One region of the Synechococcus sp. M16CYN genome, then DNA from elsewhere that is predicted to be linked to it. Evidence: predicted binding sites of a transcription regulator. Region 1 holds the regulator's gene; the other holds the start of a gene.

Region 1 (4,951 bases):
ATCCCATGTACTCAGTCCCTTCAGTCGATCTGAACAGTCCTGTGTCAACGCCGTTCTCGATGTCGCTCTAGATGGCCTGGACCGCCTTAAGGAGCAGGGCATTGAGCAAGCTAGAACATGGATCAATGGATTCCGTTATTCACCCGCTCCTGAGATGTGATTGCGATATTCCCTGCCAAAATGTAAATCTTCGCTTATCAGGACAGTATTTTTAAAATCAGCGAGTGCCAGAAGAAGTTCCTATAAAAAGGGGAGTTTCTTTGACCTTTTGACTGCGAAGAAATTGACAGCAAAACTTTTACTGGGAAGAGCATTGGTTCAAAGTTCCCTGCTGTGTTTCCTTGTTTATTTCATTTATATAAACCCTTGATAAGGGTTTAGTGTTAATAGTGATTTCACAGTTCGGGCCAAGTTTTAAGCGAAAAATCAGGAGGTGGTCCTGGCCAAGCGCAACGATATCCAAGGTGGTCCTCCAGCATTACCAGTGCAGCTATGGCATCTAATTCCTTAGGGGGCAATCTCAACCCTGTAGGCAGTAAGCGTTGCCAACCTTTTGGTGGCCACAACTCCCAATACCGACGACGCGCCCGCAGGGTAGTGCCATACTCATTAACCCGGTGGATTTTAGCAAGACCAGTAAAAGCGCGAATCCATTGAGTACCACCTGTGCCATTTCCAATGATAATGCGATCAAGAAGTTGATGCCGCGCCCATTTATTCACAAGCTTGAGAACGGCGGTAGGTAACACAACATGACCAGCTAAAACGCGGCTTTGTCTATAATCAACCAGAATTAAGCCGCACTTGCTTCGTCCTGGATCTAGCGCTATCAGCAGGTTCAAAGGATCGACTTCACGACCACGAAGATTGGGTCAGCGCTGTTGCTGTCACGCGCGGATATCGCCTGCAAGGTGACTTCCCTCTCGGGCTGGTCCATTAGTGTTTGTCCGAGATAAGCCAATGCACCACCATCGAACCGCAGACTTGCGGCTAGGGATCCGCGTCGTTTTGCTTCTGCGTAGGCCGATGTAAGTAGCAAGTTTAGACGAGTACGGATGGTTGCGTTGTTGCGTTCAGTAGGAGTAAATCTTACGGAAGCTAGGATATCTCCTGAGAGGGCCACTAAACGATTTGGATAGACTTCTGGGAAAGCGTAGACCACAGATTCTCCCCGTAAAACGTTGGCTGCCGATCGCATCGATATCACCCATATGCCTGGTTCACTAATAATTTCTCGCAAACGCTTTATATCGCTCTGAGGGACGCGAACAATTTGCTGATCAGGAAGTTCTCCAGGTAAAACTTTACTGTAAGCATTGAAATTGGCCGCTCGAAGCAGATGATCCACCATCTTTTTGCTCTGATCAACTGACTCTGTCCGGATCGTGGCAGTGGCCAAGACTTGACCACTGCTGAGCACCACGGCACCACGGCACCACGGCGTAAGGCGACAAGATTGCGCTCAAGATCATTTAATTCCTTCTTTCCGAGCTTGATTTGATTGCGCACCCTGCCGAGTTCAGCTTCTTTTCGTTGGATGTCAACGTCGCGGTCTGCGATATCACGACTGAGTCGATCTTTATCTGTTTCGAGGTCTTGACGTTGCTTTTGCAAAAGTGTCAGCTCTTGCCGGAGAGTATCGGCACGTCGCCGTGCTACCCCAAGCCTATCCTCAGCGCGGGCTGTAGCAGATCGCGCTTCTACGCGCTCGCGCTTAGCGGCGTCTAACCGCTCACGGCTCTCTTTTAATCGCGCCTGTAGCGTGTCCAACTCAAAGAGACCAACTCGTAGTCGCCGGCTGACTAGCAGCATCAAGCCAAACGAAATAGCGCTAATCAGGCTACCAGTTAATATAGTAATGACCACGGCCGTGCGGCGTGGACGCATGTTAAATAAGCGAAGGCGGGCTTTCCCTACGCGGCTGCCTAAGCGGTCGCCGAGAGTCGATAAGGCTGCTCCAAGCACCAGCAAAGAGAGGATCAGTAGCCACCCACTCATGGACCACTAAGGCCTCCACTAGGAATGCAATCAGCTGAATCGCTTAGCCAAGGCAGTCGGGTCGAGGACCGTAATCTTTTTACGGTCAATTTGCACGAGACCCGATTGCCGCAGATCTCCTAGCAGACGCGTAATTGTGACGCGTGTTGAGCCAATTGCTTCAGCTATTGCCTGATGGGAAAGGCGCAGATCAATCGTAATTCCTAAAGAGTCAGGTACCCCAAAGTCTCTACAGAGCACAAGAAGAAAACTCACAAGACGGGAGGACATGTCTCGATGAGTAAGAGTTTCAATCATTGTTTCAGTCTGCAGAATTCGACTAGACAGACCCTGTAGGAGGCGGAGCCCCACAGAGGTGTCTGCTTCAATCGCTGTTCGAACCGATGCTGCCGGTGCTGTCACCATCTCAACACGAGTGAATGCTACTGCGTGGTAGAAACGATCAGAGCGTTGACCCGTCAACAACGACAGCACACCAAATAGGCTGTTTTCTCTTAGCAGTGCGACGGTGATTTCTTCGCCGGATTCATAAACTCTTGATAAACGCACAGCGCCGCGCCGAATGAGGTAGACGCGTTCTGCGGGGTCCCCCGGGAAGAAGATTGTTTTGTTGCGTTCCACCAGCTCGGTGTTGGCACCGTCAAGATCGCGAATGATATCTAGCAAAGAAGTAAATCCCGGCTGCTGAGCAGGCGTAATCGCATTGCCGAGCGGTACGTAGTGAGTGAAACCAGTGCTGGTGCTCATCGGTTTACCGCTATTAACGGAAAAGTTACGAGTCTGACTCGGGGAGCTCTACAACCATTATCACGCATTGGCCTCCTACTCAGATTTTCAGTACTTGCATCTATATCCCCGTTGCTTATCCTAATCTCGGCCGCACATGTTAGCAGGCGGCGACTGCAGGAGACTCTTTTTGCGGTTTCCTGCACTCTCGATCGTTGTAAACCGTTCTAACCATACCTGTTTTGAGTCAGATTTCCGCCTGACTGTCATAAAAGTCGAGCGCCTAATCGACTGCAGCCACTTTAAGGCTACAGTCGATTAGGCGCTGAATGTTTTGGATTTAGCCCAACAGCTTCTTTAACTCGTATTTCTGACGTTGCGGTGTGGAATCTAGGGAAAGTACATGCTCAGCGCCGAATAGCCGTTGACTGTCGTCTCGCCTAACTACTGCACGTTGTCATCGAAATAAACACCGCGAAGGAAAATTCAGCATGCTCGGCATAGACAACAACTAAGTTCAACGCTTATAGGGCCTTAAGCTCACCGGAAAAAGGTGAGAATTGCCATTATGACCTTCATCGAACTAAAGCCAATATTGGGTCGCTTGTGACTCAAAAGCAAGTGCGTTACACCTCGTAACTATCCCGACATCACACTTCGAACACTATGGATAGTGTCCATCACCCCGTGAGGTGGCTTTACGCCGCTACATTTTGAGGTATTCCGGGAATCTCTCGGCGTAGAATAACGTGATGACCGCAAGCCTGACCGACCGCCACAGACATCAGAAGATCCATTCCAAAGGTAGTGATCTTCAAGCGCTTGATCGTATTGGTTTGTGTTCTCTTTCGCGTGTCCTAGGAACGTCGCCAAGCTCTCTACGTTTAGTGGCCCCGAAAGGTCAGTTGCAAGTACACACGGCTCCTTATCGGGGAAGTTTTTCTGGTGTGCTGAGCCAAGCTGTGCGTGCAGCAGGGCTTGGAAGTCGCGTTTTGATTAGTCAATTCCTCAAGGGTGGCGTACACCAAGGACCGTCGGGTCGTGTTCAATTGTGTAGTGCCCTTACCTGGTTGCGTCCCGATATTCCGGTACGCGTTGCGGAACCGAGTATCTACGGATGCCGTGATGCCATTCAGGCCGTTTGGAAAGTGTGTCGCCAGCACCTAATAACCGGAGATCTTGATCAGCTTGTTCTGGATGAAATTGGTTTAGCTGTACGTCTTGGCGGTATAGACGAGGCTGACCTGTTGTCGACCTTGAAACAGCGCCCTAAGTCCATGGATGTCATTATCACTGGTCCATCTGTCCCCACCAGTATCGTTGTGATGGCTGATCAGGTAACAGAACTGCACCGAGGACTCTGATGCTCAAGTGTGATCGTTGGATCATGGAACAAGCCGAGCTTGGAATGCTCAAGCCTTTTCAATCGAGTTTAGTTCGTCACCTGGACTCTGAGCTACGTGAGCGACCTGTTCTCAGCTTTGGCTGTTCTTCCTATGGCTACGATCTCCGACTTTCACCTAAAGAGTTCCTGATTTTCAGGCATATACCTGGGACAGTGATGAATCCCAAGCGATTCAACCCTACCAACCTCGAACCGACTCCTTTACATGAAGACGGAGATGGCCGTTACTTCATTATTCCTGCTCATTCCTATGGGCTTGGGGTTGCCTTGGAGAGCATGAAAGTGCCGTCAGACATCACAGTGATTTGTCTTGGCAAGAGCACCTATGCGCGCCTTGGAATCATAGTGAACACAACTCCTGTAGAGGCTTGCTGGGAAGGCCATCTCACCCTTGAATTCAGCAACAGCTCCGGAGCTGATTGCCGCATCTACGCCAATGAGGGAATCTGTCAACTATTATTTTTCGAGGGTGAACCCTGTTCCATTACGTATAGCGACCGCCAGGGCAAATACCAACATCAACCAGAACGCGTCACTTTGGCTAAGGTCTAGGGTGCCAACTGCGCGCGATACATTCGGCTTTCTTTGTACCATTGCGCGAATTGTGGGGCCCAATTCTCTATATGAGGCCACATGAGATCGCAAAGTTGACGAATCTCTAGCTGGGCATCCAGTTTTGAGCGTAAGTCTACGAAGTGGAAAAATGCTCGCAAGCTGAAGCTAACTACGAAGTGTTGACGGTAATCGAATGGAAGGGTTCCGCGGGCATGTTCCTCGGAGAATCCCGAGCGAAGGAGATCTCGATATCGCTGCGCAGACAGC
Region 2 (4,951 bases), 850 kb from region 1:
GAGCACTTGTGCAGGCGCGTATGGGAACCGTTGTTTATGGAGCACGAGACTTAAAAAGGGGCGCACTCGGCGGAACGATGAACCTGTCAAACCACACCAGCGCCTATCACAAGATGGCGATAGACGGAGGACTGATGGAGGTCGAAGCTTCCAGTCAGTTAAAACGTTGGTTCAAGCAACGGAGGCAGCGTAACCGCCGAAACGAGGCAGCTCTGTCTCAAACAAGTTAAGCAAACGATTGACATTCTGAGGATTAGAATTGTATCCCATCAAGCCGATGCGCCAAATCTTGCCCGCAAGAGAACCCAATCCACCTCCGATTTCAACTCCGTACTGATTAAGAAGGTGTCGGCTGAAAGCTTTTCCGTCGACCCCCTCAGGAATACGAACCGTCGTAAGTGTGGGAAGACGACGGTCGGCGGGCACGTGCATAGACAATCCCAAACTCTCTAAGCCAGCCCACAACGCTTCTGCATTTTTACGGTGTCTTGCCCAAGCCTGGCCAACCCCTTCTTCTGATAAAAGGCGTAGAGCTTCACGCATACCGAAGTTCATGTTCACAGGAGCCGTGTGGTGGTAAATACGGTCGTCACCCCAATACTTGTTAAGCAAAGAAACATCGAGATACCAGTTGGGGACTTTGCTGGTTCGAGCTTTCATCTTAGTTTCAGCCCGCGATCCCATGGTGAAAGGACCCAAACCTGGAGGACAGCTCAACCCCTTCTGACTACAGCTGTAAGCCAAGTCCACCTTCCACTCATCGATATAGACAGGTACACCACCCAAAGATGTCACCGTATCTAGAAGCAGGAGACAATCGTGCTTTCGACAGAGATCGCCGACCCCGTCCATAGGTTGACAGACACCAGTGGAGGTTTCTGCATGCACTATTGCCAGGATGGCTGGCTTGTATTCGATTAGAGCAGCCTCGAGTTCATCTAATGAAAACCACTGGCCCCAAGGCTTTTCAAGCTTTTTAACTTTAGCTCTATACCGGTTGGCCATGTCAGCAAGACGAAGACCGAAATATCCCTTCACCGCGACGAGGACTGTATCCCCTGGTTCAACAGTATTGGCAATCGTGGCTTCCATTGCCGCGCTGCCCGTGCCACTCATTGGCAGTGTGAGATAGTTGTCGGTCTGCCAGGCATAGCGCAAAAGCTCCTGAACTTCGCCCATCAATTCGATATAGAGGGGATCTAGGTGACCAACAGGGGTACGTGCCAATGCCTGAAGGACAGTTGGATGGGCGTTGGATGGACCAGGACCTAATAACAGTCGATCGGGCGTCGCAATCTTGGCAAAAGACTTGCGGTGACGATCGTCAACTGGGAGAGGATATTGCGCCGTCACCAAGGCCCTTAACGCTCTTTCTAAAAACAGAGCTTAGGCAGCTGTCGCCTTACTGAGGCTGCTAAATCAACCAATCGCAATCCTACTGAAACTTTAAATTCAGCGTCGACGAATGTCAGTTTCACCCAATCCGCAAGCTAAATGATTAAAAGGCTGGAATACTACGGCTAATTCTTTGGAAGACACTCCTTGTTTCAAGAGATTCTCAGTGACGACTTCACCGAGCAAAACAATGCTGCGCACAGTGGGACCTGTGGGGACTCCAAGACTTTTGTACGTATCGTTGAGACCATTGAGGACTCGTTCATCAAGGACGGCGTTGTCACCTGCCACCAAGGCATAACTGGCGTAGCGCAAAAAATAGTCCATATCACGAAGACAAGCTGCCAGTCGCCGGGTGGTGTAAGCGTTTCCACCAGGGAGCAACAAGTCTGGCTCAGATTGGAAAAGGCGCTGGCTAGCCTCACGCACAATTTCGGCAGCTTTAGTGTTGATTAGTTCAACAGCACGAATTCGCAGCTCCGATTCGCCGAGATACGACTCAATGCTGTCGATCGCCAACCTATCGAAATAGCGTCCCAGCTGGTCATAACGACGGATCAGACCAGTGATGGCGTCGCGCATATCTTAAAAGTTCTGAGACAAGGCTGACTGAGAGGGTAGCTCCGATCTACATAGAAAGGCCCCCCCAGCGAACCTGCAATCCTTATTTTTTGACAAAAACGGTTACGCAAACAATATCGAAAAGAGTCAATGTCCCTTTTGATACCATAGACGAAGTGGTCGATACCCTTGCGGTTTCCCCACCATACGAGTTTGGCATTTGCTATTTCATGGCCAAAACACCTCAGGAGGTCCTTAGTCAAGTCAAAGACGAAGGCATAGAGCTGATCGATTTGAAGTTCACTGACTTTCATGGCAAGTGGCAACATCTAACGGTGTGTTCCAACCTGCTTGAGGAAGGTTCTTTCACCGGGGGCTTGGCTTTTGACGGCTCGTCCATTCGGGGTTGGAAAGCAATTAACACGTCGGATATGGCGATGGTGCCCGACCCCAGTACTACGTGGATCGACCCTTTTTATCGTCATAAGACTCTAAGCATCATTTGTTCAATTCAAGATCCTCGAACTGGTCAGAACTACGAACGTTGCCCGCGAGCGCTCGCGCAACGGGCATTGGTCTACTTAAATGACGGCGGAATTGCGGATACGGCCTTCTTTGGCCCAGAGCCTGAGTTTTTCCTCTTTGATGACGTTCGGTACAAGTCGGCGGAAAGCAGTTCCTTCTACAGCGTTGACACTATCGAAGCTGGCTGGAATACAGGCCGCATTGAAGAAGGCGGTAACCTTGGATACAAAATTCAGGCTAAGGAGGGTTATTTTCCGGTAATACCCAACGACACCGCACAGGATATTCGCTCCGAAATGCTTTTGCTGATGGCGCAGCTTGGTATTCCAATCGAGAAGCATCACCACGAGGTGGCTGGTGCTAGTCAACACGAGCTGGGTATGAAATTTGCCCAGTTAATTGAAGCAGCTGACAATGTGATGACATACAAGTATGTCGTGCGTAATGTTGCGAAGAAATATGGCAAAACTGCTACGTTTATGCCGAAACCGGTGTTCAACGACAACGGCAGTGGTATGCATGTTCACCAAAGCCTTTGGAAAGGAGGCAAGCCGCTGTTTTTTGGAGAGGGTACATATGCCAACTTGTCGCAAACAGCACGTTGGTACATCGGCGGCATACTGAGGCATGCACCGGCTTTCTTGGCTTTCACCAATCCAACCACTAACAGCTACAAGCGTCTCGTTCCTGGTTTTGAGGCACCTGTGAATTTGGTATATTCCGAAGGTAACCGCTCTGCAGCTGTACGCATTCCTCTAACCGGCCCTAGCCCTAGAGCTAAGCGTTTGGAATTCCGTTCTGGAGATGCTTTAGCTAACCCTTATTTAGCCTTCAGTGCCATGATGATGGCCGGGTTAGATGGTATTAAAAATCAAATCGACCCTGGTGATGGCGAAGACCGCGACTTGTTTGAACTCAGTGAAGAAGAGTTACAGAAAATTTCGACCGTTCCACCCTCCTTAGACAGTGCCCTGGAGGCTCTTAACCTTGACCGGGCCTTTCTTACAGAAGGGGGAGTTTTTACGGACGACCTCATCGATAACTGGATCGATCTCAAATACGAAGAGGTCCAGCAGCTGTGTCAACGTCCTCACCCGCACGAGTTTGCCATGTACTACGACGCCTAGCTCAAAACCGACAGGCTGGTTTTTGTCCGTCTTAAGCGAGGCGGACTTTTTTGTGCCTACTAGGGGCCGCATTTTTCAGATACATTCGCTGGAATGGTGGTCTCATATTATGTTTCGATGGCGACCACGCCTCTAAGCAAGCTGGCTTACCAAACTCTCCAACAGGGGAAAAGCATCGCTGGGCTGGCCCATAAGGGGTTAAGCACCAAGCTGATGGAGCTGGTCGCTCCGGATGCTATGCCCAGTACAGAATCGGTATCTGCCGACATCCTCCAAACCCTGCGTAGCTCGATGATGCAGTTGGAAGAGCGTGATTGGCAAGAAGCCGAACAAGGGCTCTACCCTACTGCTCTTCTTTTTGATGTTCCATGGCTTGATTGGGCCAGTCGTTATCCGCAAATTTGGCTCGATTTACCCGCCATATGGAATAGGAAACTGGAACACAATGTACGTGATCTACCTAAAACAACGGATTCCTCGCTTTTTCCGGATTACTACCTCCAAAACTTTCACCACCAAACCGACGGTTACCTTAGTGACCGTTCCGCAGGTCTATATGACCTACAGGTTGAAATTCTCTTCAATGGTACCGCTGACGCCATGCGGCGCCGTGTAATCGCTCCACTGAAACGTGGTCTCAAGCATTTCGCCGACCGTAGCCCGGCGTCGCTTCGCGTCCTTGATGTTGCAACAGGAACCGGTCGGACTCTACATCAAATCCGTTCTGCTCTCCCACATGTGGAGTTAATTGGGATAGATTTATCCGATGCTTATTTACGGCAGGCTAATCGCTGGTTGAACAAGACCCAATCATCTCTTGTCCAGCTAATCCGAGCTAACGGCGAATCTCTTCTGCTTGCTGATGCTTGTCTGCAAGGCGTGACGTGTGTATTTCTATTACATGAGCTTCCTGGCGATGCGCGTCAAAACGTCGTGAATGAGGCATGGAGAGTACTTGAACCAGGTGGTGTACTTGTTTTAGCTGACTCTGTTCAACTGGCTGATGCGCCGCAATTCAGTGTTGTGATGGAGAACTTCCGTAGGTTCTTTCACGAACCTTATTATCGCGACTACATAGGTGATGACATTGACGCGCGTCTTAGAACCGCTGGTTTTAAGGAAATCACCGCCGATTCTCATTTCATGACACGTATTTGGTCTGCCAGAAAACCTGATTGTTGAAAATACCCTTAGCTAATTTACTGAAATGACTCCCTACCGATAAATCATAGGGATGAGACGGTGTCGAATAGTAGTTGCTTTAAAAGAAACTATATAACAGACTTAGTTTAGGATTTGAAGGATTGTCATCGCTCTTCATTACCCATTCCCATTTTACTTGG

Evidence for each region. Region 1 encodes NtcA, which controls nitrogen genes in cyanobacteria. Its sites were predicted from a motif close to GTANCNNNNGNTAC; they were not measured.
Region 2: the regulator NtcA is predicted to act here: its motif matches at 2,109-2,122, upstream of glnA (type I glutamate--ammonia ligase).

Annotation. Positions count from the first base shown of each region.
Region 1 is NZ_AP029048.1:511,769-516,719, forward strand. Features, by position in the region: gene pth (aminoacyl-tRNA hydrolase) at 1-160, shown strand, start outside; gene ABWV55_RS02405 (resolvase) at 396-842, opposite strand; partial or broken gene ABWV55_RS02410 (DUF3084 domain-containing protein) at 839-1,998, opposite strand; gene ntcA (global nitrogen regulator NtcA) at 2,029-2,745, opposite strand; gene ABWV55_RS02420 (cob(I)yrinic acid a,c-diamide adenosyltransferase) at 3,477-4,088, shown strand; gene dcd (dCTP deaminase) at 4,088-4,681, shown strand; gene thyX (FAD-dependent thymidylate synthase) at 4,678-4,951, opposite strand, start outside.
Region 2 is NZ_AP029048.1:1,358,154-1,363,104, forward strand. Features, by position in the region: gene ABWV55_RS06540 (nucleoside deaminase) at 1-230, shown strand, start outside; gene ABWV55_RS06545 (alanine--glyoxylate aminotransferase family protein) at 172-1,356, opposite strand; gene ABWV55_RS06550 (allophycocyanin subunit beta) at 1,453-1,977, opposite strand; gene glnA (type I glutamate--ammonia ligase) at 2,187-3,608, shown strand; gene ABWV55_RS06560 (methyltransferase domain-containing protein) at 3,726-4,790, shown strand.